DNA from 2 places in the Arthrobacter sp. TWP1-1 genome. Region 1 is predicted to be linked to the other one. Evidence: riboswitches for the same ligand, from Rfam matches in the RefSeq annotation. Region 1 holds a riboswitch; the other holds the start of a gene.

Region 1 (3,398 bases):
AATTCCGCTTGCAACTGCAGGCTTGGCAGCGACCTCAGGGGTGCTGGTGGTTACTGTCGGAGCTGCGGCTACTGCTACAGCTGCTTCTGCTGCCGGTGCGGCAACTTCTGCTGCTGCGGCGGGAGCAACGTCGCTGCTCTGTGCCTCTACAACTGCCGGTGCCTCAACAACAGGAGCCGGGGTGGAGGTGATTGCGGGGGTGGCGAAGGAGATCTTCACCGTGGACGCTGCGGTGATCGCGGAAGCAGCTTCCGTGTTCAGGTTCAGCGTAGTTGCACCATCAGAAGCGCGCTCCACAGTGGGAGTAGCCGCGTTTGCTGCGATGCCGGATGTCAAGACCAAGCCTGATGCCGCTGCGATAACAGCTGCCTGACGACCAACCCCGCCGACATTGGAACTGACGGCTTTCGTGAGGGTGGAGATCGGACTGGTCTTAGCAACCTCGGCGCGGTGGCGCCCAAGAGCAATATTTGAAGCCAAGAAGGTTTCCTCTCCCAATGCCTGCGAGGTAAGCTGTCGGATTCGGATGGGAGTCACCCGGCCGCTCCACATTTGAACAGCGAAGGAATTTCTTCCTCTGCATGAACTAACGCTTCGCGGCTTCACCCCAAGGTCTTCGCGCATTGCGCTCAGACCGATAATTGGTTCCCCCGCCCCTGCCAGACGATTGATACGAACGGACCATGTGCAGTGGCAGAGCTAGGCAATCTACGCATGGGCGCCAACTTGATTCGAAGTTGACGCGATTACGAATCTACAACAGATTTTTCCCAATGTCACGTTCAGGTCACGGTCTTGTGACTTATCCGTAACTAAAAGTGGGCTGTGGAGGAATTAAAGCCAGCCGAGGGGGTCGACGGTCTCGTCATCGACGATGACCTCAAAGTGCAAGTGAGGGCCGGTAGAGGCGCCAGTGGAGCCACTGAAACCTACCAATTCGCCACGTTCAACCTTTTGGCCAACCTTGACGGCATTGCTGCTCATGTGGTTATAGGACGTTGAGAGCCCGTTACCGTGGTCAACAACCACACGGTTGCCACCACCGTAGGTGTGCCAGCCCGAGAAGGTCACGGTGCCACCTGCGGCCGCAAGCACGTCGGTGCCGCTGGCGATGGCAAAGTCCTGGCCGGTGTGGTGTTCGTCAACCTGGCCCGTGATGGGGCTAATGCGATCACCAAAGGGAGAGCTTGGAACCAGATTTTTCAGCGGGGCTGAAAGGGTTCCCTTGGAGGCCTGCGGGGTGACATTGGAGGCTTCAACCTTCAACGTTTCCTTGAGCTGGCCATCCGGATTAAGGGAGCTGCCGATCTGGGGGGCGGCGAAAGTAATGGGAACATCAGCCGCTGCGCTGACAATAGTCTCCACTGAGGAGACCGAGGAAGCCTGAATACTGGGCGCTTCTACGGCTTGAGTGGAAGGCAGGGTTACCGCCAGCACCAAGCCGGCGGCGGCCATGGCCACGCCAACTTTTTGCCCGGCGCCGCTAGCGACACCTGCACGTAGCATCTGAGCTACGGAAAGACTGGGGGTTGAGCTTGCGCGCTCTGCTGCGAGAGCTTCGCGACGGCTACCTGCATGAACTGACAGCTCATGTGTTGCCGGCAATGACGCCCTACGGCGTCCCCGCTGATTGATCTCTGACACTAATTGCCTCTCTATAGATCACCTGCGAAGTTAGCTGTCGGATTCGGATCAGAGAGTCAAGCTTTCGATCCGGCCCCATTCTCTTGGCACGCGTCAATCGGTGGCGCTTTCCCATGGAAAGCGTCACTTCAACGTGATGCATAGAGATTGGGCTTCACCCCAAGGTTGGCCATTTGGCCAACCAAAAGTGGTTCCCCCGTCCTTGCCTGTTTATTTTCAGTCCATTGTGCGAAGGCAAGGTTCGGTGTCACACAAAGGTAACGCTTTGGTTACGGCGTTAGATATTTACTATACGGTACAAGCGGTAAACGTGATAATTCCGTTACCTGTCTTGTCAATAGCCGCCTATCACTGCGAGTCGGCAGTGATTAGCTCATGGAAACGAACACATGGGAGGCAACTTCCGGAGGCAACTCCAGCGCTCCTTCGATGCCTGGCACGCGCACAGAGATGTACTCTCCCACTTGTTCTAGCGAGATTCGCGCCCCCGGACGCAGTCCACCTTCATCCAGCTGCAAGAGCAGTTCGGGCTCAACCTGGATACGTTCAGACAGGCGATGGATGACAACTTCCTGACCCGGAGCGTAGCTGCTCATGGCGTCGACAAGTGTGACCAATCCCGCAGCAAAGAGCGGGGAAACTTGCCCTCCGAGCTCCTCGAGCCCAGGGATCGGGTTGCCATACGGGGACTCTTCTGGATGGCCAAGGAGGTCAAAGAGGCGCTGCTCCACGCGCTCACTCATGACGTGTTCCCAGCGGCAGGCTTCCTCGTGTACATAGGCCCAATCCAGGCCGATGACGTCGGAGAGCAGGCGCTCTGCCAGTCGGTGCTTTCGCATGACCCGGGTAGCCTTATCGCGGCCAGCCGGGGTTAGCTCCAGGTGGCGGTCGCCTGAGACGATGACCAGACCGTCACGTTCCATCCGTCCGATGGTTTGAGAAACAGTGGGCCCTGAATGGTGGAGACGCTCGGCGATGCGGGCGCGCAGGGCAACAATGTTCTCTTCTTCCAACTCCAGGATGGTCCGCAAATACATCTCGGTCGTGTCGATCAAGTCAGCCACGTGAGCATCCTCCTGTTTTTGGGCAAGTTTTTGGTGCAAAGACTTTAGTCTCTACGTTAGCCTGATTGCCGCGATCCCGGGAAACCACACCATCCATTGGAAACCGTCACCGGCCAGGAATATTTCTTGCCGTACGGACACTTTTCCCCTATCGGCGGAATGTACGGCAGAATTGGCAACAGCCCTTGGCAACCAATGAAACTTCCATCGCTTAATTTTTGGAGTAACCCGTGAGCGAATCCACGCCCCTCACCATTCCCGCCAACCTGCGTCCTGTTGATGGCCGCTTTGGTGCCGGCCCGTCCAAGGTCCGCCCCGAACAGGTTGCTGCGCTCTCCGAAGCTGGCTCAAAGTTGCTCGGCACCTCCCACCGCCAGGCGCCGGTGAAGAACCTCGTAGGCGATGTCCGCAGCGGCCTGAAGCAGTTCTTTGGGGCTCCGGATGACTACGAGGTCATCCTGGGTGTTGGTGGCTCCACCGCGTTCTGGGATGTTGCGGCTTTTGGCCTCGTAGAGAAGAAGGCACAGCACCTCTCCTTTGGTGAGTTCGGCTCGAAGTTTGCCTCGGCCACGAACAACGCCCCGTTCCTGGATGCCTCCTCCATCATCACCTCAGCCCCCGGCACCCGCCCGGTGGCCGTCGCTGAAGCCGGCGTCGACACTTACGCCTGGCCGCAGAACGAGACGTCCA
Region 2 (3,398 bases), on a different contig from region 1:
CCTTGGCATGCTCGAGGGCATGACCCGCCTGCTGCCCACCGCCGAAGTTGGCTTCCTGGGCATGGCACGCAACGAGGAAACCCTCGAAGCCATCACCTACGCAGAGCGCCTGCCCGAGGACCTCACAGGCCGTCAGGTCTACGTGCTGGACCCCATGCTGGCCACCGGCGGCACCCTGATCGAGGCCTTCAAGTTCCTCTTTGATCGCGGCGCAGCTGACATCACCTGCATCTGCCTGCTGGCAGCTCCGGAGGGCCTGGCAAAGCTCGAGGCCGCCCACGGCGATCGCGACAACGTTCACGTTGTTCTGGCGTCCATCGATGAGGGTCTCGACGAGAACTCCTACATTGTTCCGGGTCTTGGCGACGCCGGCGACCGCCTCTACGGCGTCGTGGACTAAAGAATTTAGTAAATGACACCGATTCCGCTTTATGACACCGATATCCCGGTGTCATAAAGCGGAATCGGTGTCATTTTTCGTTGCGAAGACGTTAGAGGCCGCGCAACGGGGTCCAGCCAACGGGCCGAGGCCCCTTGATGGACGCGCGTTCCTTGTCGGCGTCGGCCGACCAGCCCTGCGCGGACAAGGTGCCAGCAACTCCAACGGCTCCGCGGGCAACCCTGAATCCGACATCTTCAAGGAGGGCATCGGGTGCGCTGCCCCGGCGAACGGAGGCGCGTGCGCTCCAGTGGGGATCGTCCCAGCCGGCTCCGCGTAAACTCCTGTAGTCGCCGTAGCGGGCCGTGTCCGCATAATCCCAGCACCACTCCCAAACGTTGCCGATCATATCGAAGAGGCCGTAGTTATTCGCTAACTTGCTGGCAACGAGCTGCGGCCCCGCGACAGCATCTGCGGCCGTCCAGGCAATGTCAGCCAACGGTCCATAGACCGGGGTGGTTGTTCCTGCTTTGGCAGCCCACTCCCACTCGGACTCGGTGGGTAGTCGGTAACCGTCGGAACCAACCTCCCAATGGACCTCACGTCCGTCAACGGTATAGGCAGGCGAGAAACCAGCCACATTTGACGCTGCGTTGCACCACACGATGGCGTCAAACCATGTGAGGGGATGCATAGGCAGGCGAGGCAACGAAGGTGGAGTCCCGGCGTTGTCCATTACTGCGGACCAATCAGCCCGGGTGAGTTGGGTCCGGCCCAAAGAAAACGGGCGCAGCACCACATCGCGGGTGACTGCCGAACGGGCGTCTCGCATGGCGATGGTGCCGCCGGGGATGGGAACTAGGCCCAGAACTTCCTGCCGAACCATGCCCCTCCTTGAAAGTTAGTACCAGTTCACAGCATTTGAGTGCGCCCAGGCGCCGCATGGTGTGGAGTAGGTCTCCGTGATGTAGTTCAAGCCCCACGTAATCTGGGTCTCGTAATTGGTGAGGTAGTCAGCGCCAACGCTGGCCATCTTCTCAGCTGGCAAAGACTGCACGATCCCGTAAGCTCCGCCGTCGGGATTCAACGCACTGGTGCGCCAGTTAGATTCGCGTTCCCACAACTGGGTGAGGCAGCTCATTTCGCCGGCGCCCCAGCCGCGGGCGCTCACTTGTGTCGCGGCGTACGCTTTTGCTGCTGCGGGGTCATCCACAGCAACGGCCGGAGCGGGAGTTGGTGCTGGCGTGGTCGCGACGGGCGTGACCTCAGCGGCAGCGGCCTTGACATCCGTGGTGGCCGAAGCAGGCGCCGAAGCCTTCGTGTCCGAGGTGACGGAGAGACCGGGGAAACTGATGGTCGCATCATCCGAGGCCGAGATCGACGTAGGGGCCGCAGATGTTTCAGCGGCGGAAACGAGGCTAGCGAGGCTCGTATCCGTGGTGTGGCCGACCTGCTGGGCAATGGCGCCTGCAGTCAGGAGCCCACCAACCACGGCCACGGCGGCCACGCACTTTGCGGTCTTGGTGACAGCCGACGATGCGGAACCGGCGGCATGGGTCCCGGTACGGGAGATGCGGGCGGAACTCAGCCCAAAGATCGACTGGCGGCGAACTGATTCTGCGCGGCGACGGCCGCGCTGCGGTGCAGCGGTCATGATGTGATTGCCTCTCTACGCCTGCGAGGTGAGCTGTCGGGAACGGATTAGAGAATCCGGCCAACGCTCGGCATGGCAGTGGATAACACTGCTGCACTGCGTCGGCTTAACCCCAAGGGCTTCCATGCGGAAGGGCCCGTAAAAAGTGGGTCCCCCGTCTCTGCCATGCGTGTGGAGGGAGATGGGCGGCGGCAGAGCTCGGCGAACCGTCCATCGGTGCCAAAAACCGTAAATGGTTGGCGAGCACTTTAGTCAGACTATCCGAACGGTCTAACATTGTCACATTTTGGTAACAACCTTTGTAGCAGGTGAGCGAATCGACATTTACTTAGCAATGCTAACGATCTAGAGTTGAGAGCAGACGATACGAAACTTTTGATGTAGATAGCGCAGCGACGATGACCGAAACTTTCTCCCCTGACCCTTCCCCGCGTAACCCTTCCCCGCAACGTTCGACGACGGACCCTGGCCCGGGTGCCCCACGCAAGACCGCGCGGGGGATCGGCGCTGCCCCATTGGCCGCCGAATTGCGGATCGCGGTGATGCGCACCTCGCGCAGGCTCCGGGCAGAGGCGGCATCGCAGGAGATCAGCCCCGGTCAGTATTCGGTCCTTGCCGCCATCATGGACGGACCCCGAACAGTGGGCCAGCTCGCAGCACGCGAGCAAATTCAAGCACCTTCCATGACACGGATCGTCAATGGGCTGGCCGAGGCCGCATTCGTCAGCAGGGAAGAAAATCCGCAGGACAAACGCCAAGTCCTGGTGCGCGTTACGGATTCGGGAGCGGCAGCCCTCTTACGGGCGCGCTCCAAGCGAACGGAGTGGCTGGCGAGGCGCGTGGCGGCGCTGACTCCCGCACAGCGTGCCACGCTGCACGAGGCGGCCCTGATCTTGCAGGAGATGAGTGCCTAAGTGAATTCAATGTTCCGGGCGTTGCGGGTATTCAATTACAGGCTCTGGGTGACGGGGGCACTGGTCTCCAATATCGGAACGTGGATGCAGCGGGTAGCCCAGGACTGGTTGGTATTGACGGTCCTAACTAACAATTCAGGTACGGCAGCCGGCATCACTACGGGGCTGCAATTTCTGCCAATCGTGTTCCTTGGGCCTTACGCAGGACTGCTGGGCGATCGGGTCAATAAGCGCAAACTCCTGCTGATTACACAGGCCGCCATGGGTTTTTGTGCGCTTTTGTTGGGAATTTTGGTGGTCACCGGGTCTGTACAACTGTGGCATGTTTATGCTTTGGCTCTCCTGCTGGGCGTGGCAAGCGCCTTTGACGCTCCGTCGAGGCAGGCATTTGTCTCCGAAGTCGTCGGGAAAGCGGATGTTCCCAACGCCGTCGCGCTTAACAGTGCCTCGT

The links. Region 1 has a riboswitch for cyclic di-AMP ahead of ACP7B9_RS16970 (M23 family metallopeptidase). Riboswitches for the same ligand answer to the same signal wherever they lie in the genome.
Region 2: it holds a riboswitch for cyclic di-AMP, as region 1 does, so the genes downstream of both, ACP7B9_RS09150 (hypothetical protein) here and ACP7B9_RS16970 (M23 family metallopeptidase) in region 1, are expected to answer to the same signal.

The regions. Positions count from the first base shown of each region.
Region 1 is NZ_JAFCXC010000013.1:26,865-30,262, reverse strand. Features, by position in the region: gene ACP7B9_RS16975 (NlpC/P60 family protein) at 1-480, opposite strand, end outside; cyclic di-AMP (ydaO/yuaA leader) riboswitch at 485-683, opposite strand; gene ACP7B9_RS16970 (M23 family metallopeptidase) at 835-1,506, opposite strand; cyclic di-AMP (ydaO/yuaA leader) riboswitch at 1,649-1,876, opposite strand; gene ACP7B9_RS16965 (metal-dependent transcriptional regulator) at 2,013-2,708, opposite strand; gene serC (phosphoserine transaminase) at 2,939-3,398, shown strand, end outside.
Region 2 is NZ_JAFCXC010000004.1:94,817-98,214, reverse strand. Features, by position in the region: gene upp (uracil phosphoribosyltransferase) at 1-400, shown strand, start outside; gene ACP7B9_RS09155 (formylglycine-generating enzyme family protein) at 492-1,265, opposite strand; gene ACP7B9_RS09150 (hypothetical protein) at 1,281-2,033, opposite strand; cyclic di-AMP (ydaO/yuaA leader) riboswitch at 2,038-2,231, opposite strand; gene ACP7B9_RS09145 (MarR family winged helix-turn-helix transcriptional regulator) at 2,432-2,947, shown strand; gene ACP7B9_RS09140 (MFS transporter) at 2,957-3,398, shown strand, end outside.